2 regions of the Paenibacillus sp. NPDC057886 genome follow, and region 2 is predicted to be linked to the other one. Evidence: riboswitches for the same ligand, from Rfam matches in the RefSeq annotation. Region 2 holds a riboswitch; the other holds the start of a gene.
What was found. A riboswitch is a leader RNA that binds a small molecule or an ion and turns the genes downstream of it on or off. The one in region 2 is predicted to bind cyclic di-AMP.
Positions count from the first base shown of each region.

Region 1 (15,460 bases), on a different contig from region 2:
CGAGTCATTTACATATGAAGACCCGGAACATCTGCTGGAGATGGAGCTGGTAAGTGCCGGACGCAGCATATCCACCTATGTATTTAATGACGCCAATGGGCAGGAACTGGCTGAAGCCTCTCTGAAACAATATGGTGCTGATGTACAGGGTGAGATCCATTGGTATGATGAACCGGCAGAGAGTTATCAGGATGCGGCTGCCGAGCTGCTGGTACGAGAGTTGGATGAAGAAATTATCGATACGATTACGATTCGCATGTGGCATCAAGGGCAGGAGCTGGAATCGGCGGAATGGGTGCACCGGGATTTTGCGGATGAGGATGAGATAGAGTCCGAAGAAGATCTCGAAGAGATTGAAGCTGCTGAAGAAGCCTGTTATGTCATGTTGGTACGCAAAGATCGGGAGTTTCGGGTATATGAACTGTTTCTACAAGAACGTGGAGGGTTGCCTGTAGGTACAGCAACGATTGATACCTCACAAGCGGATTTGTCAGGTTATATGGATTATCAGGTTCCTGGCACAAGTGCTCAGCGAAAGAATCTGGTTGAAGTTCTGATGCGGGAGCTGGACAAAGAGTTTGAATTTGATACACTACATCTCACGATGTTATACCGAAATCAAATTATTGATGAAGCGAAGATAGAAGGGTGAGAGGCGTAGCCTCTTGCCTTTTTTTGTTTTCTTTTTTGACGAAAAAGCTATTTCCCGGTATAGTACCATTAGTTTAAGAGAGACCTGGAAGTGGAGGAGAATCATGAAGCACTCATTCAGTATCACAACAGACTACATTAATGATGAATTTAAGGCGTTGCAGGCTCAGCCGGAAGACACGGAAGATGTGATGTCTCTGCTTATGGAAACGGCCGAATGGCTGCGGAGCCAGGGGTCTTCTCAATGGAATGCTTTGTTAAAAGGTGAGGATTCTCATAATACGGCGGAGGCCATTCAGCGTGGCGACGTATTTGTATTTAAGAAGGGCACTGACGTAGCTGGCATGGTTATTTTGATGACCCAGCCAAGTGCATGGGATGTGCATTTGTGGGGAAGCAAAGCACATGCGGGGGATGGCGCACTTTATCTGCACCGATTAGCCATTCGCAGAAAGTATGCCCAGAGTGGACTAGGGCGGGCGATTTTGCATTGGTCCAGCAGCGGGATACAGTTTGAGGATAAACATATCGTCCGATTGGATTGCGGAGTGGACAATGCCACATTGAACGCATTCTATGCGCGTAACGACTATACCTTTGTGGGAGAGACAGACGGCTTCAGTACGTACGAGAAGGCGGTCACGTACCTGTCTGTATAACGTTATGTTCAACACATGAAGTACATTCAAAAAGCCGGGAGCTACCATTGCTCACCGGCTTTCATTTGCATGTCGGCAAAAGAGGCTTAACTTTCCATTCATGCATCTGCTTCTTAGCCGAGCATCTTCTGAATATGTTGTATATACGACTCCGGTGTGAGGGCTTATGCTCAAACAAGATGAAAATGATGAACGTATAGGAGAATAAAGGCAGCAGGAGAGCGATTATTTACGGTGGAGTTGCCCCCAGTACCTAACAATATTCGTAATGTCGTCAGCGTCAGAACCAACATGGTACAATTGATATTGAAATGAATTCTATTATTCAGCGGTAAATGACCGAGTGATAAGAAATCTCATTTTGTTGCTTTACTGAACATATGTTCTGATATATCATGATTGAAGATGCAATGAAAAGACTTATGCTAGAAAGGGGGAAACTAACGGTGAGATTGCTGCAGGCGCTTTTCTTTCCTCCGGAGCAGCCCGGAGGTGTATCCTCTATGATTCCGTATATGCAAGAGAGGTTTACAACCCCGAGGTGGGAGATGGATCTGTTCTCGCTGCCTAAGCGAATTCGCAACAAGGGCAGAGAAGATATCCAGTTCGAGACGTTCGATTGGACTCAGTATCAGGATAGTCCTATCGTGCAAAAATATATGCAAACGTACCGGGATTATTTGTGGTGGACCAAGCTGCGTATTCAGAAGCCTTACGATCTGATTCATGCCCATCACCCTATTGCGGGGCTTGCAATGAAGAATGTTTTCCCGGATGTTCCTCTCATTCAAACGGTCCACTCCAGTTATGAGCGAGAGCTGATTCTGAATGGACGCATTGAGCCGAACGGACCGGAGCATCAATTTCTGCTGGCCATCTATGGTGAACTGGAGCATCAGGCAGAGCGGTTGTTAACGGTATCGGATTCTTTCCGTCGTTATCTGGCGCCTTATGTGCAACATCCCGATGTCATCGGTGTCATTCCGAATGGTTTTGATGAGAAAAGGTTTAAGCCAATTCCCCATGAGAATGCGATACCACAGCTGGTCACCGTATGCCGTCTGGTTCCGGCGAAAGGGCTGGACATTCTGTTCAAAGCCTGTGCCGAACTGAAAGCGCGGGGACATGATTATGTGCTTCATATTATTGGGGACGGACCGATCCGTCCAGACTTGGAAGAATTAGCGCAGCGGCTGGGCATTTATAATGAGACTATTTTTTATGGTTACACGCTGCACCCTGAGGAATTCATGCCATTTTTTGATATCTTTGTACTTCCTTCGCGGGCGGAGGCGTTCGGATCTGTTTTCGCGGAAGCAGCGCTTAGCTGTCTTGCCCTTGTAGGTACAGACGTTGGCGGCATACCAGAGCAGATCGAGAACGGCAGTAACGGCTTGCTGGTGCCTTCAGAAGATCCGTCTGCACTGGCAGAAGCGCTGGAGAAGGTGATGGTTGACCCGGCGTACCGTTATGAGCTCGCCCGTTCGGCATGTGAGAAGGCCAAAACCCATTACTCTTTGGGCAGATCGGTCAATGAACTGAAAAAAATGTATTTGCAATTTCCGAGCCAGTTCTAACTTCTGGAAGGGAAAAGAAGGAAGCCGCTGTGTGAACAGCGGCTTTTTTATGTTTAGGGATATGATGTTTCGCAACTAAAAGATACGTTGTTATAGGTGTTTGTTACGTCCGCGAAAGCTTCCCCATCGATCCAATACTAATTTTGCACCCCAGATCAGTGCCAAACTGCCGAAAATGGGGTAAAGGATAGAGAGCAGGGAACTAAATCCAAACTGGCTGAGGGAATAACATAGCAGCATGATGGTCAGTATGATTAGTTTGGGATGTACTTGGACATGCTGTCTAAGTTGGAGGGTCATTCCATAAATATCGGCTACAAACGTACTGAAGATTTCCATGAAAATCAGGGATACATAGATAGACTGGACTACCCATCCAAGTTGAAAGGCAATGCTGCCCATTGGAATTTCAAATTGTGTGATGCCAGGCATCTGGGCCGACATGGCGAAATGGGCTGCCATAAGCATAAATCCTACACCAATCCCGCCCAGAACACCGCCCCATTTCAGTACCTTTCGGCTGCGAATCTGATTCCCCACCGGAACGAGTACAGCTTGGGCAAGTGCCAGGTTGAATGAAGTATACAATAGTGGAGATAACCAGACCTTGATTGGATTACTGTCGGTGGTTAATGTAATAAATCGGTTTGCGCCGGGATGATGTATGGTGCTGGTAATCATAAGCAGAGAGAGCAGGAGCATCATGGGCACCACGATACTGTTCATTTGCAGAATGGCCTGAATACCTCGTCCAAGCAGCAGATATGTACCGATAAGCGTAACAATCAGACCGGTCTGATAGTGAAGCCCCAGATGCTCTACAAAGACCGACCCTGCTCCAGCCAGCATAACACTGTTTACTCCGATGAGAATCACAAGGGTAACCCAGGTAATCCAGTTTCCTGCTTTATGACCGAATAGATGCTTGTTAAGATCTTCATAAGAGCGCGAGCCGGTATCATGGGCAATCAGCATCATTTTTGTACCTAACCAGACAAAGAGCATGGTCGATAAGCCGATGGTAATGGTGGCCCATTTGCCATACTGGGTAAAAAACTGCAATATCTCCTGTCCTGTTGCAAAGCCGGCTCCTACTACCGTTCCAATGTATGTAAATGCGATCTGCAGCACCCGAAATGCCTGTTTCATGCGTTTCCCCTCTCAGGCCCCTGAATAGTTTGGACATGCGGGTGCCATGGTACAAGGTATGCTTGACCCACCAAAGTCATGACAATTGAAGTATGACATAGGGTCATTTATATGCTCTGGACAAGAGCAAAGGCAATTTCGCTTGAACTGATAGCCGGATCTATGATACTTTTACGTCATAGGATAGGCTTGGGAGGTCAAATTATGGAAGTATTGAAACAACGAATTTTACAAGAAGGTGTAGTCATGTCAGATCAGGTGCTGAAGCTGGATGGTTTGCTGAATCACCAGATTGATCCTGCATTGACGATGGAAATGGGACGTGAATTTGCCGCTCGTTTCCGTGAAAGTGGTGTAACTCGGGTCATCACAGTGGAGTCTTCCGGGATTCCGGTCGCCTTTGCTGCCGCACATGAACTGGGTGTCCCACTGGTATTTGCCCGTCGCAAAAAAACACTTTTGGCTGATCCCGACGCTTACTGTGAAAGGGTTCCATCTTTTACCAAAGGGATCGTGACGGATATAATGGTATCCCGTGAATATATTCATGAGAATGACCGTATTTTGTTTATTGACGATATCATTGCGAATGGCGATGCCGCTCGTGGTGTCATCAAAATTATCGAACGTTCGGGTGCGGAACTGGTTGGATTCGGTGTCGTGGTCGAAAAATGTTTTCAGGCCGGAGCGCGTACCATTCGTGAGCAGGGAATCCCGGTTGAAGCATTGGTGCGCATTCGTTCACTGAACGATGGCACCGTGCAATTTGACGATAACGAATTGTGACTTTTTAAAGGAAAAAGTGCCTAATTTTATAACAATGCCTTTGCATGACCGCTGATTTCATTTATAATGGGGTTATGTTAGGGAGAGGAGGCAACACCATGGGTAACCAACCGGCAACAGAACAATTTTTTATTGATAAGCTGGCGGAATCGAAAGTACATTTTGAGCGTGCCCTGGATTGTAAACATACGGAATTCGATGACCTTTATCCCTATATGATTGAACATCCTCAATTTTTCTGGTACAAACGCTACGTTGCCTGGTCAGAATTGCTGACGATTGTAGGCTTGTGCGAAGAGTTGTCCTTCTCTTGGAAAGAACAATTTACACCGCATCAAGTGGAGTACCTTGAAGAACGTGTGATGTCCGCCAAAGTGCTTGATTTTTGGTTTGAGAAGAACGACAGCAAAGAGCACGCGCAGCGGTAACTTTCAGTCGGGACATACTTTCGAATGACATGACAGTCCAATACAGTCACGTGAGACCTAAATGACTTATCATTTAGGTCTCTTTTTGTAAATAATTTTTTGGAGAAAGTAGGCGCCATGAATATGATCAGTGATGCAGAATTGGATGCACTGCGTTTATCGGGTGAAAAGGTAAGGGTGGTACGGGACGAAATTCAGTCCAATGATGTGACGGGCATTGTCGTAGCCTGGGATGGGGAGCAGGTACTCATTCGCCGCCAGAATCGTCGTGTGGTCAAGCTTGACCGGAATTATCGGTATCAGCTGTTCAGCGAACCACGTAAGAGCACGCTCGAAGAATAGTACATGCGTTTTTAGGTTCATTTACCATGGATGTATTGGCATAATTGCACCTCTCGGGAGAAAAAATAGGTACAGTGAGAGCTTGTAACATATCAGCCGAGAGGATGTGCGGTAACCATGACACTGATGAATGATAAGGTACATGCCTATAAAGATCAGATGGGTGAATTAAGCGATGTGCTGCCAGCTGTGGTGAAGTCTTATCATGAGTTCACTGGAGAATGTTTTCAGGCCGGAGCGATGGATGCGAAGACCAAACAGCTGATTGCGCTGGGCATTGGACTGTTTGCAAACAATGAGGTATGTACGTTCTACCATGTGGAAGAGGCTCGTGCCAAAGGAGCGACCGATCAGGAGATTATGGAGACGGTTGCTGTGGCTGGAGCGGTGGGTGGAGGTCATGCGATGTCTCAGGGTGCAATGAGAGTGCAGAAGGCTTTACATTAAAAATGTTATTGCAGCCTGATGACGACTTCATGCTTATGCATCTATAGAAAATCAATGTAGACAAAGAAAAGGCTCCGGTTATAACCGAAGCCTTTTCGTGTTCAAATTATATTTTGCCCAACATTTTGTTATACATAAACTGTCCTGTTACCCGGCGTGCTGTTACGTAACGATCGTTGAAGTAAGGATTGGATAATTGGGTGATGCTTACACCCTTGCTGCTTGAAGCATGAGCGAATTGTCCGCCCCCGATATATACACCTGTATGTGAAATACCATTGCCCATCGTATTAAAGAATACCAGGTCACCCGTACGCAGATTAGCTTTGGATACCGGAGTTCCGGACTTCGCTTGTTGCTGGGAAGTGCGTGGTAATTCAATGCTATATTTGTTGAAAATATATCTCATAAATCCAGAGCAATCAAACCCGGCGAGTGTAGTACCACCCCATTTGTAAGGTATGCCTGTCATGTTGTTAACGACGGTGTTAATACTGCTTGCCTCTGTGCTTGCTGCACCGGATGTAAATAGAACTGCTGCTCCAAAAATGGAGATGATAAGCTTTTTCAAAATTTTTGTTCTCCCTTCGATGCCTACGGAGTTAGCTAAGGGTTCGGTAGAAGGTTCCCTATATTTCCTATGTATAAGAATAATTCACCCAAAATGGTTCCCCCGTTTTCAAACATGAAACTCGGCAAATGAATAATTAAGTTTTTGTAACCTTTTGAAACTATATTGCATAAATGCGAAAATGTCAAACCCATCTTGAACACTTCTTATCATCTCAATGTTAACGGAATTATCGCTTTTTATGTAGAAATAACTCGAATGTTGGGTTCTGATAGATGACAAAAAAGTAACTACTGTTTCAAATGGAGAAAAATTGGACAATTTATTGGTTTTCTCACATGTGATGAGACGATAGCTTTAGGTTAAGCAAAAGAATTTGTTACATATTGTTGCAAATATTGACAAAATTAATTATTTTGCATAGAATTCTGCTTATACAATCCACTTATTGGATGAAAAGAAATAGTTTGAGTTTAAAAGCAAATATAAGGAGGGTAGGGAAACAAGGAAAACAGTTTGCAGAAAATGAATTGGGGAGTGTTCTAAACGATGTTGAAGGCAACAAGAAGGTTTGCGTCTTTGGTTATGGCATGTACAATGGTTTTCTCTGTTGTCGGGATGGTATTTCAGCCTGTTGCTAAGGTATCTGCTGCAGACGCCTCTGGAACGACAGCAAGTATCGCAGATATTTTGAAGAATCAACGTCCTGACGGGGGATGGAAGAAGGATTACAAAGAAACAAGTGGTGAGTGGGCCAAATCTACGATTGATAACAAAGCTACATACTCAGAAATTAGAAGATTAGCCAAGGAATTTAAAAAGACGAATGATCCACGCTACTCTGCTGCTGCCGTCAAAGGAATCAACTTTTTGCTGAATATGCAGTACTCCAATGGAGGGTGGCCACAAGTATACCAGAGCTCGGGCTATCACAAACACATTACCTTCAACGACGATGCCATGATTAATGTCATGTACATGCTGGATGAAGTAGGTGCACGTAAAGGAGATTTCTCATTCATCGACAGTTCTCTTGCAGATCGCAGTAAAAAATCAGTTGCCAAAGGTGTAGAGGTTATTCTCAATACACAGGTTGTAGCGAACGGTAAACTGACTGCATGGGGACAGCAGCATGATTCCAGCTCCCTTAAACCTGCTGGAGCAAGGATTTATGAAATGCCTTCTCTAAGTGCAGGAGAGAGCAGTACGATTGTGAAGTTTTTGAAAACAAGACCGGCGAATTCGAAAATTACCGCTTCAATTCAAGGAGCAGAGGCCTGGTTCAACAAAGTTAAAATTACAGGATACAAGTATGTCAGAGAAGACGGGGATAGCAAACTCATAGCTGATTCAGGTGCAGCGCCAATTTGGGCACGTTTTTACGAAATTGGAACAGATAAACCGATCTTCGTAGGACGTGATGGGGTTGTGAAATACAAACTCAGCGATATCGATAAGGAAAGAAGAGGCGGGTATGCTTGGTACGGCAACTGGCCGTCCAAGATATAATTTTTTAAAAGCTTCTTCTTCAGATTCAGATTCGATCAGACCCATATACAATAACTTGAGTTATGCTTAAACTCGAAACAAAACCATGGCTAATACACGCTTTTTAACTGTGTTGGCCTTGGTTTTCTGCTGTGAATGGAATGTTGGATGAATACAGCATTAGACATTGAATACGAAATTATATATTTTTTGTTGACACTAATTACCTGAACATGATATATTAATTTTTGTCGCCGCGTTATAATTTCTCGGAGATACAACATATGCGGTCGTGGCGGAATTGGCAGACGCGCACGGTTCAGGTCCGTGTGGGCTAACCCCCGTGGAGGTTCGAGTCCTCTCGACCGCATCATATGTAACAATAAAAAGGTTCCTAGAATGGCATTACTGCCACGCTAGGAACCTTTTTTATTTGTTTTCGGATTTTGATATTCGCTCATCCTGATTCTTCACAACCCATTCCTTCAACTTGAGCAGAGAAGAGGTTTATCTTTGTTTATTTATCCATTACTGGAAATATGTTTGTTTTGCGGCGGTTTGCCCCTTTATTTCAGGTTAATTGTACGTAAAATACGGAATTGTACCTATCCTGGGAATCGTGCATCCACTATTCTTTTCTCGTATGGAAGCGCTATCAACAGGAATTTGAATGACCAAATTCAGAGGGGGTAGGGATAATTTGAAACGAATCGGAAAAAGGATGGCAATGTATTTTATGGTGTTCATGATTGCAGTAGTGCAGTTCGGAATTATGGGAACGACAGGCAATGTGGCACAAGCAGCAGATAAGAGTCTGGCCCAAAAGCCGTATATGGGCTGGAGCAGTTACAGCATGCAGGTATATGACGGGGCGGGTAACTGGACATCGGCAGAGAGTATTAAGAAGCAATCGGATGCCATGCGCGAGAAGCTGCAAGCCCATGGATATGAATACATTAATATTGATGCTGGCTGGAACGGTGACGAAGATGAATACGGCCGTCCTATTCCGAGTACTGTTCTTTATCCAAATGGATTTCAGGAGGTCATTGATTATGTCCATAATAACGGACAGAAGATTGGAATCTATCTGATTCCGGGATTATCAATCACCGCCTATGATAAAAATCTTGAGGTTTATGGGACGGGCGGGGCATGTCGTATGCAGGATATTGCGGTAAAGCCGCTCGTTATTATGGATGCCTGGAACTCGTACACTTACAAAATCGATTTTACGAACCCGTGCGCACAGAAGTACATTGACTCCATCGCCGATCTTCTTGGCGAGTGGGGTATCAACTTTGTCAAATTCGACAGTGTGACTCCGGGATCAGGAATCAATAACCTGAGCCGGGATGCACGCGGTGATGTGGAGGCATGGTCCAAAGCCCTGGACAGGAACAACATCTGGTTTGAGCTTTCCTGGGCGCTTGATCACAATTACGTGGATTTCTGGAAAAAGTATGCAAACGGCTGGAGGATCGATTGGGATGTTGAAGCCTATGACAGCAGTAAGGGCTTAACGGAGTGGTCGAGTATTTCACGTTTATTCCCCATAGCGGCCATCTGGTGGCGTGATGCAGGTCCAGGGGGCTGGAACGATTTTGATTCCTTGAATGTCGGGAATGGCTCAATGGATGGTCTGACCAGGGACGAGCGGAAGACCGCTACCACGTTCTGGGCGATCTCTTCAGCACCGCTATATACAGGTAATGATCTGACCAGGCTGGACAGCTATGGACTGGAGCTGCTTACGAATGACGAAGTTATCGCGGTCAATCAGGCCGGCCGTCCAGCTCATCCGGTTTCCATGGACACCAAACAGCAGGTTTGGTATGCCAATAACGGAGATGGTACGTACAGCGTAGCTCTGTTCAATTTGGGCAATCGGAGTGCCGAGGTCAAAGTGAAATGGAGTGATATTGGCCTCGAAGGTCCGGCTTCGGTCCGTGATCTCTGGAACCATTTCGAATTGGGCACCTTTAATACGGAATTTAGTGGCGGTGTGTTGGAACCCCATGCTTCCCGAATGCTTAAGGTAACCGCACTGAGCGGCACATCGGCCGTTAATGATGATGATACGGGCATGCGCTATAGTGGCGATTGGAAGCGGAACGGAGGCAAGGAGCAAATCGATGGCAGACAGGATCTGAGCATCGCCATTACGGACTCCTCGAGCACTGGTCCAGCGAATATAAATACGCAGCAAGGAGCTGACTTGGAAGCTGGGGATGACCCAACCGCGAATGTAGAAAATGCAGCAAATGCTGCTTCCGTGGATGCTGCTGCCGTTACCGATGTGGTTTACATTAATGATGATGACAGCAATATTCAATACACGGGTTCATGGAGTTCGAGTTCCGGGAGAAATTTCGGGGATTACAAGGGAGATGTACATTTTACTGAGAACGACGGCGATTCTTTTGAATATACCTTTACCGGAACAGGCATTGACCTGCTGACGGAGAAGGATCAAGAGCAGGGAGACATGATAGTCACACTCGACAATGGAACGCCTGAAACGGTTAGCGCTTATACCGATGATGAACGAGAAGCCCAACAGGTACTGTATAGTGCTGCTGGGTTGAATAACGGTTCGCATACCTTGAAAGTCGTCAAACAATCGGGCCAGTATATGCTGCTGGATGCGCTTAGAGTAACAAGGGAAATTCCTACAGGAGGACAGAGCAGCACCATTAGTCCGGCTTCTGCTGACTTTGACAAGGCAACAGAACAACAGAAGGACATTGCAGTCACGCTCACATTGAACGGAAATACATTAACTGGCATTGAAAATGACGGAGTAATGCTCAGTGAAGACGACTACACGGTGGTCGATGACCAACTGAACATCAAGAAAGAATATCTCACCCAACTGCCTGTAGGAACAACAGACTTCATTGTCACTTTCAGCGCTGGTGATCCGCAAACTCTTGCGGTTCGAGTCAGTGATACAACGGGCATTCGTTATGTCATGATCAATAACGACGATCCGGCAATTAAATACAATGGCTCATGGTCCCGCAGTACCGGGAGAGGCATGGGCGACTATAAGGATGATGTACAGTATACCGAGACGAATGGTGATTCTTTTGAATATACCTTCAGAGGAACGGGGATCCAGCTGTTCACGGAGGTAGACCAGTCACAGGGAGATATGGATATCTATGTGGACGGTCAATTCAAGGAAACGGTCAGTGCGTATCGCAACGGACGATTGGCACAGCAGAATCTGTACAGCATATCAGGCCTGCCGGATGGGCAGCACACGCTGAAGGCCGTCAAGAAATCGGGCAGATTCATGCTGCTTGATATGCTCAAGGTTGAGCTTCCGAATATGATTAATCCGGTGAATGCGAGCTTTGACAAATTAGCTTCTGCTCAGGCTGACATTGATGTCACGCTGCTGATCCAGGCGGGAAGCTTTAAGGGAATTAGCAACGGCTCCAATGAACTGATACGAGGGACTGATTATACGCTTAATGGCGACCGCGTTACACTGAGCAAAACGTATCTTGCTGCCCAGCCTGAGGGAACGTTGAATCTCAGTTTTTCCTTCGGCGGTGATTATCTCAATGACGTACATTCTACAACGACGGATGGAGATTTCTTCGAATACACCTTCAAGGGCACCGGAATAAGCTTGATTACACCTACTGGACCGGAGCAGGGAGAAGTGGATATTTATGTCGACGGACAACTGAAGCAAACCGTGAACGCATACAGTCCGAGTCGGCAAATGATGCAGGAGATTTACAGCATCTCAGGACTGGCGAAAGGCCAGCATACACTCAAAGTTGTGAAAAAATCCGGTGAGCTTATGCTGGCCGATCAACTGAAATTTACTGTCCCTACTGGAAACGGAAACGGTGAACCAACGAATCCGTCGAATCCAGGTGGACCATCCAATCCAGGCGGACCATCGGCTCCAGTCGTCCAGCCTTCAGACCCTTCTGTGCCTGCGCCAACTCCTGAATCTGGAACTACTGACGGGACAACAGAAACGGAGGGTGGTCAGGATATTCCGTATAAGGCGTATATTCAAGGATATCCGGGCGGTTTGTTCAAGCCGGATAACAAGCTCACCCGTGCAGAGATGGCAACCATAATCGCCATGGTATCTGAGAAAGAAGCCACGGGATCTGCTGTTGCATTCGGTGACGTTAAATCTGAATATTGGGGAGCCGACGCCATTGCCAAGGTAAGCAAGATGGGGCTGATGAATGGGTACAAGGATGGCACGTTTAAGCCAAATCAGCCATTGACTCGTGCGGAGATGGCCAGTCTTGTGGCCCTTCTCGGTCCGGACTCTGGAACTCCAGGCAATGGATTCTCTGATATCGGCAGCCACTGGGCCAAGGAAGCCATTTTGAAAGCGCAAAGCGCAGGCATCCTGAAAGGTTATAGTGATGGAACTTTTCGACCGAATGCCTTACTGACAAGAGCGGAAGCCGTTGTAGCTATCAACAGAGCTTTGGGCAGAGCACCGCTTACGAACGTTTCACAACCGCAGTGGAAGGATGTTTCTTCCACACACTGGGCCTTTGGGGATATTGAAGCAGCATCTACCAATCAGGTTGTAAAACCCCGGACAGAGGGGGAGGAACCAAAGAAGAAATGAGGTGAACTAGGATTGGGGGCCATCTTGGCCCCTTTTTTTCTGAATGAAAAGGAGTTATGGGAAGGCAGGCTTGTCGTACAGAAAAGCGGGCTATTGAGTCACACATCATCTCAAATTAGAGTGCTTCGGAAATGTTAAAAAAAGCAATGATAATCTTCTTTTTATCGTTGCCTTTTATTCATTCCCGAATGAAAAACGATTGAGGAATGAGATAAAACAATTGACTAAGCCGGAAAATATTATTATCTTTGATAACGCTACCAATACCTCAAGGAGGGGGAGGAGGGTTACCCATTAAATATTCCAATGTTTTTCGTAAATTTTTAATTTCCTACGTGATCATTTTGGTGATACCCAGCATTGGCGGTTATATGTCTTATCTGACGTCCATCTCCGTAACACAGTCCATTTCCATTGAGAATAGTGTTACCCAACTTCAGAAAAGCCAGGAAATATTGGAGGGCCGCATGGCGGAAGTGGAGGGTTTCACCCGACAGCTTGCGGTCAATCAGGAATTGAACGTTCTGATGAATGAAAGGGACAACGAAACCAACGTATATGGGATATGGAGAACGATGGAGAATGTGTTGACCTTTGGACAGACCAATGATTTTCTGCAAAATTATTATATTTATCTTGCGAATTACAATCTAATTTTGACCCCGGGCTCTTCTTACAGACCGAATCACTATTACACTGATTTTCGTTATAACGATCTTTCGTTGGAAGAATGGATGAAGGACGTGTTGGGGAAGACCCACCGGAGTGAGATTAAACCCCTCAGTTCCTATGTCAGTAGGGGAAAGCAGACCTCGGTAATCACATATATGCAGTCATTGCCTCTAGACAGCTTCAATGATTCTTCACCGGCTGTCGCCGTTGTAATCATTGACGAGAAAATGATTCTCAGTCTGTTGTCCAGCCTGAATGATCGATACGGTGGCTGGGTTCATATCAGTGATGCGGAGGGCAATACCATTGCACTTCAAGGGAGCGCTGAGCCCGACATGATGAAAATGGCTTCTGACTCTCATTTTGATCCAGGTAGAGTCAGCCAGTTCTATGGGGATGATCTCGTGATCACTACAAGATCCGATAAGAACGGATGGGTATATCAGGCGGGCATTCCCCGTCATGTCCTGATGGAGAATGCAAACAGGATCAAAGGGATGACGCTGCTGATTACTGGCGGCACACTGCTCATCGGACTGATTGTTGGACTCGTGCTGGCCTATCGCAACAGCGTACCAATCAATCGACTGTTAAGTGTAATGAAAGAGCAGTTTGGGAAGGATGATTCGGCTCCCAAAAATGAATTTGATTTTTTGAGTGGAAATATCGCTGATATGCTCACCAAGAACAAGCTGCTCGAATCCGAATTGAATCGCCAGCTCCCACTGGTTAGGGATGCCTTCCTGAAGCGGTTGATCTCCGGCGAATTCAAATCGCGGGATGAGATTCTTTCCGCGGCCGAACAGGCAGATATTAATTTGTATCAAGGCACGGGATATGCAGGAATTGTCCAGATTAAGGGTTATGCCAGTATGGACAGCGTTGAGATCCTGAATGAACTGAATGCCTCCCGACTACTGTTGAAGCAGGCCTTGGCTGATCTAGGCGTAGATGTCCTGATGACGGATATGGGCTCGGATAAAGTAGTCATCCTGTTCTTTTCCAAGGAAACCGACTCCGAAATGGATCGTGAAAAGGAAGATATCACGCATATCATGGAGAATCTAGCGCAGTATGTGTTCAATGAATACAGGATCACCATCCAGTCAGGATTCGGAAATCTCTTCACATCGTTGACAGAGGTCAGTCTTTCCTTTGATCAGGCCAATCAGGCGCTGGAGTATGCAGTCTACATGAACAAAAAAGGCATGATGTGGAACAACGAAGCCCAAACCGAAAATACAACGTATTATTACCCGCTGGATTCGGAGCAGCGAGTAATTGGCACGATTCGTGCAGGGGAACTTGAAGAGGCCAAACGGATCGTCGATGCAATCATTGTGCAGAACATGGAGCAGCGGGAGTTGTCCATGGAAATGAAGCATCAACTTGTCGGAGAAATGAAGGGGACTTTTCTAAAGCTGCTGGATCAAAAGGCGTTTACGGAATATGCCTCCATCGAGAATGTGAAACGACGAGTCATTGATATTGGTTCCTCGGAGCCACTCGAAACGATAAAGGCTGAGTTTTATGAAATCATGGAAGAGCTGTGCTCCGTTATTGCGAACAAGAAGAAGGATGCCCATATTCAAATCATCAAACAGATCAAGGAATATACTGCGAAAATGTATTCAGATACAGAGCTGACTTTGTATCGGGTGGCAGAGCATGTGGAGCGGCCCGAGAAGTACATTTCTCAATTATTCAAAGAGTTTACGGGTGTTAATTTCTCCGACCACCTGATCAAAGTCCGAATGGATCAGGCTGTGATTTTGTTAAAAGAGAGCAATTATACAGTGGACGAGATTGCGTCACGGGTAGGTTACAATAGTTCTCACTCCTTCAGGAGGGCCTTCAAACGATTGAATGGCATTTCGCCCAGTGTGTATAGACAATCGGTTGACGATTAAATGAATGGAAGACCCTTAGGCTGTGTTGTCCGTGTTCCGGACAATGCGGTCTTTTTTTGCGAATACGCCCCCGTAATGGAAAAATGGCTGTCGTACTGCGGATTTGTGCCCCGAAAAACAGGATAACTGTACGTTTAACGGCGCAGGTGTACCTGTTTA
Region 1 covers NZ_JBHVMZ010000001.1:220,699-236,158, forward strand. Annotated here, with positions in the region: gene ACFVQB_RS01080 (hypothetical protein) at 1-652, shown strand, start outside; gene ACFVQB_RS01085 (GNAT family N-acetyltransferase) at 756-1,310, shown strand; gene ACFVQB_RS01090 (glycosyltransferase family 4 protein) at 1,757-2,887, shown strand; gene ACFVQB_RS01095 (YkvI family membrane protein) at 2,978-4,036, opposite strand; gene ACFVQB_RS01100 (xanthine phosphoribosyltransferase) at 4,241-4,822, shown strand; gene ACFVQB_RS01105 (hypothetical protein) at 4,921-5,250, shown strand; gene ACFVQB_RS01110 (hypothetical protein) at 5,374-5,592, shown strand; gene ACFVQB_RS01115 (carboxymuconolactone decarboxylase family protein) at 5,710-6,039, shown strand; gene ACFVQB_RS01120 (C40 family peptidase) at 6,146-6,610, opposite strand; cyclic di-AMP (ydaO/yuaA leader) riboswitch at 6,616-6,747, opposite strand; gene pelA (pectate lyase) at 7,160-8,119, shown strand; tRNA gene ACFVQB_RS01130 (tRNA-Leu) at 8,385-8,468, shown strand; gene ACFVQB_RS01135 (X2-like carbohydrate binding domain-containing protein) at 8,799-12,719, shown strand; gene ACFVQB_RS01140 (helix-turn-helix domain-containing protein) at 13,091-15,301, shown strand.
Region 1: it holds a riboswitch for cyclic di-AMP, as region 2 does, so the genes downstream of both, ACFVQB_RS01120 (C40 family peptidase) here and ACFVQB_RS13145 (HAD family hydrolase) in region 2, are expected to answer to the same signal.

Region 2 (15,460 bases):
TGGGATGGAGTGGTCTTAGTGGTCTGCCGTGGTTCTGGGAGCCGTTCAAGTCATTCCCGGTGGCACTATTGCTGGGTATTGCCCTTCCGGCATTGCTGGCCTTTGCCCTGGGGTGGTTCACGTTCCGTAACCGGATCACCGGTGTATATTTTACAATCCTGACCCAAGCGCTAGTCCTCATTACAGTAACGTTGTTTGTGGGCAAACAGGAATGGACGGGAGGGACCAACGGTATAACGGGATATAACGCTATCTTTGGTTTTACCCTTCATTCGGCAGGGACAACGATTGCTCTCTACTATATAACGCTTGCCGTCCTGGTGCTCGCCTATCTGCTCTGTCGCCGGGTTGTGAACAGCAGGTTCGGTCAGGTGCTTGAAGCTGCGCGGGATGGGGAGAATCGGGTTCGCTTTCTTGGATATGATCCGGCAGGCTTCAAAACGCTGGCGTTCGCCCTATCCGGAGCGCTTGCGGGAATCGCTGGTATGTTATTCGTGCTCCAGGTAGGGATCATCTCGCCTTCCATGATGGGGATCGTGCCTTCAATTGAAATGGTGTTATGGGTTGCCTTGGGCGGTCGTGGAACGCTGATTGGTGCGGTAATCGGAGCTGTGGTGCTGAACGCAGCCAAAACGGGCATCAGTGAAGCTTATCCAGAAGGGTGGTTGTTTGTCATTGGTGGGCTCTTTGTAACAGTGGTCTTGTTCATGCCGAATGGGTTTGTTGGTGTATACCGTCATGTGGTGCGCTTGCTGAAACGGAGAGGAGAGGTTGTGCATGTTCCAGTCAGTCAGGAAAAACCAAAAGTCTACTGATGTTCCGGTAGTCCTGGTCGCTCAGGAAATTACGGTGGTGTTTGGCGGTTTTGTTGCGGTCAAAGGCATGAATCTGAAGCTGCATGAACATGATCTGCATTTTCTGATCGGGCCTAATGGTGCGGGGAAAACAACGATGCTGGATGTGATTTGCGGCAAAACTAAGCCCTTGTCCGGTACAGTGAAGATGGCGGATGGTACGGATCTGACACGTCTGAAGGAGCACCAGATTGTTCGAAAAGGGGTAGGGCGCAAGTTCCAGGCTCCGTCCATCTTTGCTGGTCTGACCGTGCAGGAGAACCTGATGCTGGCTGCGGAGAATCGTCGTTCTCCTTTACAGGCTCTGGGTACTCAGCGGTATTCAAAAATAAGTCCGGCCATGGAGCGGATTACGCTCCAGATTGGTCTGCAGGACCGTGTGGATGCACGTGCAGGTGCGCTATCACATGGGGAAAAGCAGTGGCTTGAGATCGGTATGCTGCTGCTGCAGGAGCCCCGTGTGTTGCTGCTGGATGAACCGGCAGCGGGGATGACGGACGAAGAAACACACAAGACGGGCCGACTGCTGCAAGAGATTGCGCGAGAAAGGTCTGTTGTGGTAGTGGAGCATGATATGGAGTTTGTTCGTGAGTATGCAGCCAAAGTGACGGTGATGCATGAAGGCAAGCTTCTAAAGGAAGGTACGATGGCGGAAGTGCAGGAAGATCCGAGAGTGGCTGAAGTGTACCTGGGCAAAAGGAGGGATGACCATGCTGTCGCTGCAACGAATTGAGTCCGGTTATGGAGAAAGCAATGTGCTGCGCGGTGTGAATCTGGATGTCGAGCCAGGTCAGGTGGTATGCCTGATGGGGCGTAATGGTGTAGGGAAAACCACCTTGATGAAGACGTTGATGGGGCTTCTTAAAACGCGCAAAGGAAGTATTCAGTGGAAAGGTCAGGAATTATCCACCCACGATCCGGCCAAACGGGCCAGGTCGGGGATTGGATATGTGCCGCAGGGGCGAGAAATCTTCCCTCAGCTTACGGTAAAGGAAAATCTGCTGCTGGGTCTGGAGACCAGTGCAGCGGGTGTAAAGACGTTCCCAGAAGATGTTCTGGCGATGTTTCCGGTGCTTGCCACGATGTATGGTCGACAGGGTGGTGATCTAAGTGGCGGGCAGCAACAGCAGTTGGCATTTGCCCGCGCGCTGGCTTCCCGGCCCGGATTGTTGCTTCTAGATGAGCCGACAGAAGGCATCCAGCCTTCTATCGTAGAGGATATCCGGCAGGTCATTTTGCAAATTAAGGCAAAGGGTGAAATCTCCATCTTGCTGGTGGAGCAAAGTATTGATTTTGTACGCGGTGCTGCAGATTATATCTATGTAATGGACAAAGGGGCAATTGCACTGCAAGGAACACCGCGAGAGCTGGATATGTCGCAGTTTGAGCACCATCTGTCTGTGTAGCTTAGGGTTCTTGGTGTAGGGTGAGTTCAGGAACGCTTGTCCAGAATGTTGGAGTACTTCGGATATAGTCTTCGGATGCAATCCGGGCAGATATCATGGGTAAATTCGGCATGAGTGTGCTTCTCCAAATAACTCTCAACAGAGTTCCAGCTGTCCTGTTCATCCTTAATCTGTTTGCAGACAGCGCAGATGGGAAGCAGTCCACGCAAAGTACGCACTTCAGACAGAGCCTTCTTCAATTGGCGTTCTGTCTGTTTCTGTTCGGTAACATCCGTGTGTGCAATCAATGCGAGATCAGACTGCAGGGATGGGTCGGCCTGAATTAATGGGGTGAGTTCCAGACGGAACCACCGCTGTTCGTTGTGGACAGTTTGGACGGAGATGTCGTATGTATAACTGTCTTTAAAAGGTGCAGTGATACTTTTTAACTCCTGAACAATCTTCGCATTCTTTGTTTTCTCCTCGCGTAATGTCCACCCCTCTATAAGGTGAAGGTAATGAGGCGGTTCAGGTGCTGTTCTGGAGGGGCCTGTTACGCTTGGCTTGGGAAGCAGCTGCCCGAGTCCATGTTGCCAAGCGGTGTTGCAGCTTCGGATGATCCAGTTGTGGTCGACGATGATAAGCTGGTGCTGCATGGACTGGAACGATAATCTCTCCAGATCGGATATTAAGTATCTCATGAAATGAGCTCCTCCTTGGCAGAAATCTTATCTTAAATCATCTGGAATTTCCAAAATGTCAGCGACCTGGTTCCTGAACCGGGTTGCTTTGCGTGTGCCGTGAATGAGATTGGACAGACGATATGGCGGAATGCCATACTGTTCACAAAATGTCTTTTGATCGACCTGGAGTTCGGTTAGTCGTCGTTTAATGGCCCATCCGAAAGGAGTCACAGGTTTCTTTTTGTTCAAAAGGGTTCACCCCTCGTTGGAATGTAGTGTTCAGCTGATTATTCTTGGTGTAAAATATATAGATATGCGAGCTGTATGTTTTATTATATACGTATTTGCGTCATCTAACAATTAAAAAAGACGGAAATAAGTGTATTTTAATATGTTAAATGGCGTAAATACGTTAAAAAGACAAAATAAATGACATAAAAAAACACGCCAGCAATGAGGTTGCGGCGTGTTTTTTATATTTTGCGGTATGAGGAGGTGGGTTGTGAAGGGAAGGCGGATAGAGATTAGGCTCTGTAAGCGTGAAGTCCTGCGCCAAGCATGTGAAAGCTTGGAAACAACGTCTTCATGGACATTGAGGTTGGTTGTACCAGTCCATCCGCAGCAGAGGCGCTGACGGTATGCCATTCATGCTCCAGGTCTGCGGCCAGGCGAACCAGCAGGTCCTGGGTTGTATCGGTGTTAAGGGGAATCACTTTGGAGGCTTCGGTTATGCAAGCACTCATGGCTGAATGCAGATAACCAAGGACCGCCTCCTCGACAGGGATTTCGAGGTGGTGGTTAATCCAGGCGTGAACAGTGGAGAGGCAGCCGACGGATTCATACTTAGCCAGGGTTTGTTCGAGAAGGCTAAAATCAATCCAGGGGTGGAGTGCACGAGCTAGCTTAATCAGTCGTTTGCCCATTGTGGAGGCATGTTCTCTGAGATTGACTGGGGTGCGCTGGACATGAACGAGTTTGTCGATGAGGGCTGTACGCCACTCGTCATTGTGATCTGCGGCGGTGTATATGCCTTTAATCGCCATCCCTTCCAGACGCACGATGCTGGGGTGCAATTGACAGCGCATGAAGGATTCGAGATCTTCAGCACTACGAATAGTACCTTCAGCGATATGGGCATCCATGCCGAAGGAATGGGTGAACCCTCCGACCTGGATAGAGGAATCAAGCAGTTTGACATAATCGAGCAGCTTATTCCCACGGTTCACAATCTTTCGCCTCCTACGTTCGTTAAATGTTATGTTAAATAACATTTATACTCCTTTTTGATTCGTTTTATGTTTGTAAATCCGAATTATATGATATATATATTCACATAAATATCCGCTTTTTGTCAATGGTTTCTTGGATTTTAAATGGTAAAACTATTTAATGTTATTTTATATAACTTTATAAGTTATATTATTCTAAAGAGATGTGAAGGATGGTAATACAAATAAAGTAGAGTGATCAGCCTAATCGGGTATAAAAAATGAGATCAAAATTAATCATATGCACTTCGTAGGAGAAAATGACGAGATTATACGATTTATGGTGGGAAAAGCGCAGTTAAAATGATATGAAGAAAAATGCTTTACTTTTAAACATGAACCGGGTATAATCAATTCTGTTGCCGATTATTTACGACATGCGGTCGTGGTGGAATGGCAGACACGCTATCTTGAGGGGGTAGTGGGTGTATACCCGTGGAGGTTCGAGTCCTCTCGACCGCATCATAAGAACGATTAAGAAGAAGCTTCCCATACGGGGAGCTTCTTCTTTGCTTTTTTTTACAGTTTAAATGAGTCGGACAAAAAAAGGTCATCCGTTTACCCCGGTTGCATGTTCATTTTGTCTGCCGGGGTCGGATGGCCTTTGCTTGTTATTTAAGCAATTCTTTGATGTCCGCTTCAATTTTATCAGGTGTTGTTTTGGGAGCATACCGTTTCAGAACACGTCCGTTCTGATCCACAAGGAATTTGGTGAAGTTCCATTTGATGGCTTTGGAGCCGAGTACGCCTGGTGCTTCTTTGGTAAGGTGCTGGAATAGAGGGTGAGCGCTTGAACCATTCACATCGATCTTCTCAAACATCGGGAAGCTGACACCATAGTTCATCTGACAGAACTCGGCAATATCGTCAGAAGAGCCCTTTTCCTGTGCAAACTGGTTGCTTGGAAAACCAAGAACTTCAAATGGAGAGTCTTTAAACTTGTCCTGAAGTTCTTGCAGACCTTTGAATTGAGGTGTGAGGCCGCATTGGCTTGCTGTATTCACGATAAGCAGTACTTTGTCACGATAGTTGGACATTTCAACTTCCTGACCGCGAAGGGTGTTTACTTTGTAGTCGTAGACTGACATGAAAATCTCCTCCATTTCATATTCTTCTATCTTTTATTATATTGATTACAATTAAATATTGCAAAATTAATATTGCTTTTTTAACTCAATTTGAAGCTGTCATGTATGATCTGTGACTGATTTGCTACCTGAATTTCGCTAAAGAGAGAATTAGAGAGCTTTGATGAGATGGGTAGAGAATGGATGCGTTGTAAGCGCTATTATTGATGTGAAATGGCAAAAATCCGTCGATTCGGTGATCTGCGCAGACTTTACACCAATATGGCACGGGTGTATGATTCATATCGTAATTCCAATTCAAATTAAATTTTACATGAAAAACGAAACAAACGATAATATCGCTCTGATTAATGAACATAAAGGAACGATGTTTTAATCGCTGAGTTTCCATTCATTCATGGGTGGGAAACGGGGGAACCAACAGGATGAACTGTCCAGGACAGTAGGCATCCATGGGGTGAATTTTCCGGTGACAGCCGGAAATAGGGCGACTCTCGCGCCCGAATCCGTCAGCTAACCTCGTAAGCGTTAAAGGGAGAGGCAACAAGCCGTACGCTGGTTCATAGTGTCTTTTTGCTATGGATTATTGAAGAAGCGTCCGGGAGGCCTTGGTCCCCCACGCTTCTTTTTTGTTGTCTTTTCACGCCAAGGGAGGAACGAATGATGGATAAAGAGATGATCTTAGTGACTGCTCCAAATGAAGCAGGACGTAAATTTATCAAATTGCTGATGTACAAAAAAATGCCGTTTGCCGTTCTGACCAACAGTGCAGGGGAAGAGCGCAGGCTCCGGAGAATCGGTGTGGAGCATGTCATTCGCATGAACACGGCTGCAGCTCAGAAATGGTTTTTGCCACAAGGCAGTGTAGGCAATGTTTTTATTTTTGAAAATAGCCTAAACCTGACCTGTCGATATTTGCAGATCTGCCGCTCCTGGACATCCAAGTCCCTGTGTGTCATTACAGAACAAAGCCATCCCAAAGGGATTTATCGGGGAATGGGAGCAGACCGTATTGTATATTCCTTGAATGGGGAAGTTGGGTTTCTGCTTAATGGCTAGTGGCAGTACTATTCCTGTGATTGATCCAGTGTCAGCTGCCTGTTATAATTGAAATCATAAATAAACGGAATCTTGAGGAGACTCATGCATGATGGTGGGTCTTCTTTTTTATGGTTTGGGAAATGGGGATATGAATTTCCTGTGGCTAACGAGGAGGAATAGGCGTGCCGGATGTACGTGGAATACAATGGTTGTTCTTTGATGTGGGGGATACGCTTGTGGACGAATGGGAGCCGGTGGATGATATTATCGGTCAGTTCGTTCGTGAAGCTTGTGCGCTTGGTTATCAGGTGGAGATGCAGACGGTGCGAGATATATTTGCTGCCTCCTACCGAAATTACGAGCAATGGCCGATGAAGTTGGCTATTCGTACCCTTATCAGCGATGAGGAGCACCGAGAACAGATACAGAAGAAGTTGAAGTTCCGCAAAGAGCTTGAGCGCCCCTTCGCCTCAGCCGACGCCGTTCTCCAGACGTTGTCGCAGCACTATAAGATTGGTATCATTGCCAATCAGAGCCCGGGGACGGAAAATCGGCTGAATAGCTACGGCTTGCGCAAGTATGTGGATGTACTGGCCTGTTCGGCTGAAGAAGGAGTGTCCAAGCCTGATCCTGAATTGTATGCTGTAGCGTTGAAACAAGCGGGATGTAAACCCGAGGAAGCGGTCATGATCGGCGACCGGATTGATAATGATATTATTCCGGCTAAGAAGCTGGGTATGCACACGATCCGGATTTTGCAGGGTTATGGCAGGTTCCAGCCGGAGCTTGCGGATGCAGAGCGTCCGGACTGGACGATTGAATCACTGGAGGAACTCCTTCCCTTGTTAATGGTAACTCAAAATTCGGACAACTAAATGAAATGCAGTATTTAACTGCTCAAACATATAAAAGGCTGATCGTCTCAAGGGATACATGACTTGAGTTGATCAGCCTTTTTGAGTTAGACAAAATACCGCGTATTTCCTTTTAACCTAGAACAACAGAATGGTCTGGATAATCAGATACACATTCAGGACAACGATAACTCCGGCAATGATCCAGGAAATGATTTTGAGCCACAGCTTGTTGGCAAAAGCCCCCATGCTTTTTTTGTCACTCGTAAACATGACCAGCGGAATGACGGCAAAGGGGAGCTGCAGCGACAGCACAACCTGGCTCAGAATCAGCAGTTCCTCTGTTCCGTGCTCTCCAGCAATGGCTGTTACGATGACGGCCGGGATGATTGCAATCAGACGTGTTACCAGTCGACGAAGCCAAGCCGGAATACGAATGTTGAGGAAGCCTTCCATTACAATCTGTCCGGACAGCGTGCCGGTGAGTGTTGAGTTCTGGCCTGAAGCCAGCAGGGCTACACCGAACAGGATGCTGGCGATGGTGGTTCCTAGCAAAGGTGTCAGCAGATGGTAAGCATCTGTAATTTCCGCGACCTGGGTCATACCCGCACTATGGAACACGGCAGCAGACACAATCAGAATGGCAGCATTGATGAAAAGGGCCAGTGTTAATGCGATAGTTGAATCCATGGTGGAATACAGAATCGCTTCTTTTTTCCCTTTGGGCGTCTGTTCAATCTGACGGGTCTGCACGATGGAAGAATGCAGATACAGATTATGGGGCATCACGGTTGCGCCAATAATTCCGATGGCGATGTAGAGCATGGCTGGATTTTGCAAAATCTCGGCACTGGGTACAAAACCATGCATGATGCCGCCCATATCCGGTTTAGCGAGAAACAGGTCAATCCCGAAGCAGAGCGCGATGGTAGCCATCAGCACAATGACGAGGGATTCCAATGCTCGGAAGCCTTTATTTTGAAGCAAAAGAATGACCAGTACATCGACAGCGGTAATAATGACGCCGTATAACATGGGAATGTTAAACAGCAGCTTGAGCGCGATGGCTGAACCAATAACCTCGGCAAGGTCGGTGGCTGCAATCGCAAGCTCACACAAGATCCATAACACCATTACAACAGGCATGCTGAATCGTTCGCGGCAGGCTTGCGCCAAATCCCGTCCTGTGACAATCCCGAGCTTGCCAGCGAGAGACTGCAACACAACAGCCATCAGGTTTGAAATCAGAATAACGGACAATAACGTATAACCGAATTGTGAACCACCCGCAATATCCGTTGCCCAGTTCCCGGGATCCATATATCCAACGGCAACGAGGTAACCTGGTCCAACAAAAGCCAGGAATTTTTTCCACCAAGCAGCGTTCTGAGGCACCTTCATGGAGCTATGGGCTTCCCCTAGAGAAGGGGCGATACCCGCAGCTAATGGCTCATTTGAAGGAGCGATGAACGGATTCTTTTTACTCATAATATAATCACCCGACTTTGAAGTATTGATATTCTATATGAAGAGGAACAGTGACATTCCTTTGATTAAATTTGAACATTGAAACCAAAATCAAAAGCGTAATTAAACTACTTTCGATATGTCTAAACGTTTATGTTGATACTTACATTGTACTCCTTCAATTATTTTTGTCTAGTGCAACTTTTGTGTAAGAGGACAAAATTTGGTGGGGAGTGAATTGTGCCTTAGTATATTACCCAACCCTGAATAAATTACCTGTGTTCATCCCCAATGCATGAAAAAGATAAAGATGTACAAGCTGAATAAGGGCCAACAACGTTTCAAAATGAGCCAGAAGTTTAAATTGAATTGTAGGCATTAAAAACTTAAAGGTGAAGGAGAGATTCTTAATGGAAGCTTTATATACAGCAACAGCGACAGTCAAAGGTGGACGTACAGGTTCGGTGGCTTCATCGGATGGAGTGCTCAAGCATGATCTGAAAATGCCAAAAGAACTTGGAGGCGCCGGTGGTGAAGGAACCAATCCTGAGCAGCTCTTCGCAGCGGGATACGGTGCATGTTATGAAAGTGCTCTTGCCAATGTGGCACGCAAAGCGGGCGTGAAGTTGGAGAATGTGGTGGTCACAAGTAATGTATCCATCGGCAAAGATCCGGCGGATGATGGTTTCCAACTGTCTGTACGTTTGGATGTGAGCATGCCTGGCGTGGATCACAGTCAAGCAGAGGATCTTGCTCGCAAGGCACATGATTTCTGTCCATACTCCAAAGCAACACGCGGCAATATTGATGTGGTACTTAATGTAGTTTAAGACCTGACTCGTTAGAGTAAAGGGAACATATAGAGCAGGGTATCTTTGGATACCTGATGTTCGAGTACAAGACCCTGCTGGCCTTCGGCAGGGTTATTGTACTTTATAATACAGTTGCGAGGCAGGAGATTGCATGTTGAACAGCGTACTATTTTACATAATCTACTCTTGCTTGAAGTCATACATTCGAATAAGGGGGAACGACAATGAGTATTGAAGAGATGATAGAACGACGATTTGTATGTACCAAGTGCAGGGGGACGGATTGTAATATTAAGGAAGTATCCATGTCAGGAGCGGGACTTAGCAAAATGTTTGATATTCAGCATAATCATTATCTCTTCGTCGCCTGTTCTTCCTGTGGATATGTAGAAGTATTCGATCCGGATGTGTTGAAAGGGAAAAAACAAGGTCAGGTGGGTACCATTCTCGATATTCTATTTGGCGGTTAAATGTGCATGAGTTGACATCGAACTAAAATTTCTTTAATATGACTTAGTACTGAGAAGTGTCATTGCATGAACCAAATTTGAATTGACAGGTGATATCCATGTCTTATAGACCGCGTATTGCAAAATTGCAAGTTGCTAGTAAAAACGAAAAAGACGGATTGTATGAATTTACAATGAAATTGGTAGACGGTACACAGTGCCGTGTATTCTACTCCCATTCCCCGGAATGGAAGCTGACCAATATTAGCCGTCTGCAGAAAACGCCTTGTCCGGTATGCCGCAAAGATTTCATTTGCAAATGCATGGACCAGTGGGCTGGTGACCTGCACCAACAAATGATCGATGACCAATGGATGGAAAAGGCAATTGCCGAGTAATTGCCAAAACAGATACGAGCGTGGGCGTAGAGCCTGCGCTCTTTTTCTATTTTCCGTTACACCTAAATAAAATGTGAAAAAAGCGACCAGGATGACTCAAAACGGGTAAGTTACTCTAATAGCACACATGAGGAGGCCACGATTATGACAGCAAATCAAACGGATCAGCATCAGGGACACCCGATTGTGCTTGTGGACGGAGTTTGTCATTTCTGCCAAGGATTAACGCAGTGGATTATCAAGCGCGACCCTGAGGGGAAATTTCATTTTGCATCACTTCAATCGGATGTAGCGAAAAAATTGCTGGAGAAGGGCAATCAGTCCACAGACAGCATGGATACGTTTGTACTCATTGAGGATGGAAAATATTATACACGTTCAACAGCTGCGCTGCGTCTTGCCAAAGGATTGAAATTCCCTTATCCATTATTGTATGTGTTAATTATTGTACCGAAATTTATTCGAAATGCCATATATAACACGGTAGCTCGTAACCGATATCGCTGGTTCGGTAAAGATGAAGCGTGTATGCTGCCTACACCTGAAATTAAGGATCGATTCCTTTAAAAGGATGAAGTGTGACATATTGTATCGGTGGATTGATTAATAACGGAAATAATTGGGTAATGAGTACGGATCAATTCTATTTTTAGGGAGGCAAATAACTTGAAGAAGTGGACTACATTAATTATTGGGGCATTATTAGCAGTAAGTATGACAGCTTGCGGAAGCGATGCAGATAACAGTACAGCAACGCCGCCAGCTGGCAACGAAACATCTAACGAGGGTAATACAACTGCGGAGCAGGAGACAAAGATCCCTACATTGGACGAATTAATTGAGAAAACGAATGCAGCGACTAAAGACATGAAAAGCTTCACTACGGAAGCCAATATTGATCAAAATTTGAAGCTGGAGGCTGGCGAGCAGTCCCAGGATCAACAGGTGAAAACATCGCTGAAGATGGATATCATCAAAGATCCGATGATGATCTATCAGGAGATGAAAATGGAAATGTCCGGACAGGAAGCGCAGAACGTGAAGCAGTACATCACTTCGGATAACATTTATTCGCAGGTGGGGGACCAATGGGTCAAAATCCCTGACGAGCAAACGAAACCACTGATTGAGCAGATGAAGGCAAGCATGAATCCGGAAGGTGAACTGGAGCAATTCAAAAAGATTGCCGAAGACACCAAAATTACGGAAGAAGGCGACAACTACGTTATTAACGCTGACGTATCGGGTGATAACGTGAAGGAGCTGGCCAAAGCGGTCATGGAGCAAAACGGATCGGATGCACAAACTCAAGCGATGCTTGATCAAATGAATATTACCAGCATGAAAATGAAATATATGATCAACAAAGAAAACTATCTGCCTGCAAGTACGGATGTCAACATGGTCATGGATATGGAGCAGGAAGGACAGAAAATCTCGATGGACATGAAAATGACCAGCACGTTCTCTAACCATAATGGCGTGAAAGAGATCAAGATCCCACAAGAAGCATTGGATAGTGCTAAATAAAAAGCGTACGAATAAGCGGGTGTGATTCTCTCTGATGTGAAGTTGGCCTGGTTAGAGCTGCTATGATGTGAATCTTCTGGAGAAGACACTTCTGATATGAATTTGTGTGAACCGACAGGCTCGCCTGATCCATTCAGAGGTGTTTTTCTTTTTTTTTTTTTGTACGCGTTGTGGTCAGAGTCCAAGGTGTTATAGTATAGTCGTGTAAGCGACTGAATTAAGAGTTGATGGGAAGTTGAAGGAAGGCTATTTCAGGAAGGAGGTCAAAGAAATGATTGAATATGCACACATCCACCACGTGAGTCTGGCTGTACGTGATCTGGAGGTTGCGAAGAAATTCTATTCCGGTTTGCTCCGCATGCAGGAGATTGAACGTCCGCCTTTCAACTCCACAGGCACATGGTATGCCATTGGTGGTCAACAGCTTCATCTATTACAGCACCCGCAGGGACACACTCTTCGTGAGGCTGGCATCGATACAACGGATGGACACTTTGCGATCTGGGTGAAAAGTTACAAGGAGACTTTGGCCTGGCTGGAACAGCAGGGAATTGAATATGAGGCAAGACCAGATAGTGTTGCCGGGTTTGCACAGATTTTTGTACTTGATCCTGACCGCAATATTATTGAGTTTGATGCACCTTATCATTCTTGAGTGGATTTGCGTTTGAATAAATCCCTTGCTCCCCCAGAAATTGTATGCTATATTATCCATACATTCATAGCACGTGACGGAAGCACCGTCCATACACTGCATATTCTTGCGGTTATTGGACGGTGCTTTTTTGTGCTTTTTTAGCAGGGAGGGAAGAAGAATTGATTGTTCTTAAGGCAGTGCTGGCTTCCAAAGACAGAGAGTATATCAGCGCCTGGCTTGATTTTGTACAAGGCAGCCCGTCCGGCTCCGGTATACGATTTACCGCCTTTTCACAATGGGAACCGTTCAGGGATCACATGAATGAACAGGAAGGCAGGGAACAGCCCGATCTAGTGATTGCGGAGCCCGAGTTTCTGAACCATTGGCTGGGTAACGGCGGCGAAACCTCGGGTATTCCATGGCTGATGCTTAGTGAAGGATTAGATGAAGTCGATGAGGATAAACGGCTGATGAAGTATCAACCTTTGCCTACACTGATGGACGCTGTTCTCAATGCTTGTCGGCAGCCACGTCGGAAGAAGGCTCATCGTCCAGGACAGGGGACGCTTTCCATTGGAGTTGTATCAGCTTCCGGCGGGAGTGGCAAGACTGCGGTTGCGATGCATATGGCGAAGCAACTGGGGGGTGCGGGATATGCTGTTCTGTATCTCAATCTGGAGACGCTGGATAGTTCGATGCCGTTTCTGGAGAAAGGTCTGTCTAGAAGTGGACAGCGTATACCTGACATAGAAACAGGGCTGTCACGTCTGCTTTACGATTTGAAGGTGGGCAGGAAAGAATCGGGTAAACAGGGACAAGTACAATCTTCCTCCAAAGGGGTTGACGGATATGTGCTTCGTCAAGAAGCGCTGAAGTCAGATGTATTCTGGCCGTTATCGAATCGGAAGGAACTTCTGCAAATGTCCCGTGAGGATACGAAGAGCCTGATCCGTTATTTGGCTGACTGCGGCCAATATGATGTGCTCATTCTGGATGGGGATTCAGGTTGGGATGGACGCAGTGAGGGGATTTTCGATGCTGCAGATGCATTCGTGTGGCTGGTTGAGGATGACATCACTTCCATGCACCGCTGGGGTCAATGGATGCAGCATATGGAAAGGACAAGGCCGGATCTGCATGAAAGCGTACTGGATCGTGCCCGCTTCATTGTCAACAAGTATCGGGACAGTGTCATCAATGCCTTGCCGAGGCCCGATCTGCATCTGGATGCTGTACTGCCGTATATTCCTTCCTGGAAGCAGCTGAGTCAGGAGGAAGTGATGCTCAGCTCACCGATCTTTCAACGCGAAGTGAAGAAGCTATGCGCCATGATCGTACAGGATGGCGAAGAAGAACTGAAGCAGACAGGACGAATCCAGAAGGGTGAGGGGTGGTCACTATGATGGACTCATCCAAGATGATACTGGACCGTGAAGAGCAGTTTCAGATTATGCGTCGCGAGGTCAGGGCTGGCCTGGATTTAACGTCCTCTGCGGGGGACGAAGAACTGTGGCAGGGAATTGAGCGTAAAGTGCTCTCTGATCCGAACCTGGATGATCTGACCTCCGGGGAGCGTCATACGCTGGTGCAGCGGTTATTTGACTCCTTTCGAGGACTGGATATTCTGCAACCATTAGTGGATCATCCCGAGATTACGGAGATTATGATCAATAGCCACCGGGAGATTTTCGTTGAGCAGGAAGGTGAAGTCAGACAGATCACGCTGGAGTTCGAGTCCAGGGAACGACTGGAAGATATTATTCAGATGATTGTATCCGGGGTAAACCGGATTGTGAATGAGTCTTCTCCAATCGTGGATGCGAGGTTGAAAGACGGCTCGCGGGTCAATATCGTGCTGCCTCCGATTGCATTGAAGGGTCCGACCATGACGATTCGGAAATTCCCAAGTGAACCGATGAAGATGTCCGATCTGATTGGTAAAGGTGCCCTGCATGAGGAAGCGGCAGAATTGCTGCAGCAGTTGGTGCGCAGTAAATACAATATTTTTATCGGCGGCGGAACCGGGTCGGGGAAAACCACTTTTCTAAATGCATTATCTCAGTTTTTCCCTGCGGATGAACGGATCATCACGATTGAGGACTCTGCTGAATTGCAGATTGTCACAGTACCCAATCTGGTATCGCTGGAGACGCGTAATGCCAATACCGAGGGCAAGGGGCAAATATCCATTCGGGACCTGATCAAGTCATCCTTGCGGATGCGTCCAAATCGAATTGTCATTGGTGAGGTGAGGGGAGCAGAAGCGCTGGATATGTTACAGGCCATGAACACTGGACACGATGGAAGCTTGTCCACAGGGCACGCCAATACGATCTCCGATATGATCAGCAGATTGGAAACCATGGTGCTCAGTGGAGCGGATCTTCCCATTGCGGTTGTCCGGCAGCAGATTAGCTCGGCCATTGATATTTTTGTACATTTATCCCGGCTGCGTGACCGTTCACGTCGGGTGACCGAGATTAGCGAAGTGATTGGCATGCAGGACGGAGAAGTACTGCTCAATCCACTGTTTCGTTTCCAGGAAATCGAAGAAAAAGAAGGCAAGATTATTGGTGGACTCGTGCAAGTTGGAACGCTGAGACAAGTGGATAAAATTCAGATGGCTGGGCTAGGGGAATGGTTGAATGAGTACATAGAACGCAATAGTGATGAGTTGAATGAATCAGATAACAACGTAAATTAGTTGATTTTATTGGTAGGTGATGAAGTTGGGTGAGGCCAGACAGGCGTTAACGGACTACACCGTATATACGCTATCCCGGAGACAGCGGATTGTCTGCATGCTGATTAGTGGTTTGTTATTCTTTGGTGTCGGTATTCTGTTCTATCATCACTGGTTGGCCGGACTGATATTGGCTGCGGGGTGTATATGGGTACCAAAACACTGGACAAAAGTACTGCTGGAACGTAAAAGAATGACTCTAAGTTTACATTTTAAGCAGGCATTATATGCGTTGTCCTCCGCGCTCGCTG
Region 2 covers NZ_JBHVMZ010000003.1:556,604-572,063, forward strand. Annotated here, with positions in the region: gene urtC (urea ABC transporter permease subunit UrtC) at 1-815, shown strand, start outside; gene urtD (urea ABC transporter ATP-binding protein UrtD) at 778-1,587, shown strand; gene urtE (urea ABC transporter ATP-binding subunit UrtE) at 1,565-2,260, shown strand; gene ACFVQB_RS13120 (nitrogen regulation protein NR(II)) at 2,287-2,940, opposite strand; gene ACFVQB_RS13125 (hypothetical protein) at 2,968-3,171, opposite strand; gene ACFVQB_RS13130 (urease accessory protein UreF) at 3,447-4,148, opposite strand; tRNA gene ACFVQB_RS13135 (tRNA-Leu) at 4,570-4,652, shown strand; gene ACFVQB_RS34545 (hypothetical protein) at 4,788-4,886, shown strand; partial or broken gene ACFVQB_RS13140 (glutathione peroxidase) at 4,967-5,293, opposite strand; cyclic di-AMP (ydaO/yuaA leader) riboswitch at 5,646-5,821, shown strand; gene ACFVQB_RS13145 (HAD family hydrolase) at 5,939-6,337, shown strand; gene ACFVQB_RS13150 (HAD family hydrolase) at 6,502-7,194, shown strand; gene ACFVQB_RS13155 (Nramp family divalent metal transporter) at 7,312-8,661, opposite strand; gene ACFVQB_RS13160 (organic hydroperoxide resistance protein) at 9,051-9,470, shown strand; gene ACFVQB_RS13165 (zinc ribbon domain-containing protein) at 9,677-9,922, shown strand; gene ACFVQB_RS13170 (hypothetical protein) at 10,021-10,299, shown strand; gene ACFVQB_RS13175 (thiol-disulfide oxidoreductase DCC family protein) at 10,444-10,866, shown strand; gene ACFVQB_RS13180 (DUF6612 family protein) at 10,966-11,829, shown strand; gene ACFVQB_RS13185 (VOC family protein) at 12,101-12,484, shown strand; gene ACFVQB_RS13190 (nucleotide-binding protein) at 12,646-13,869, shown strand; gene ACFVQB_RS13195 (TadA family conjugal transfer-associated ATPase) at 13,869-15,170, shown strand; gene ACFVQB_RS13200 (type II secretion system F family protein) at 15,190-15,460, shown strand, end outside.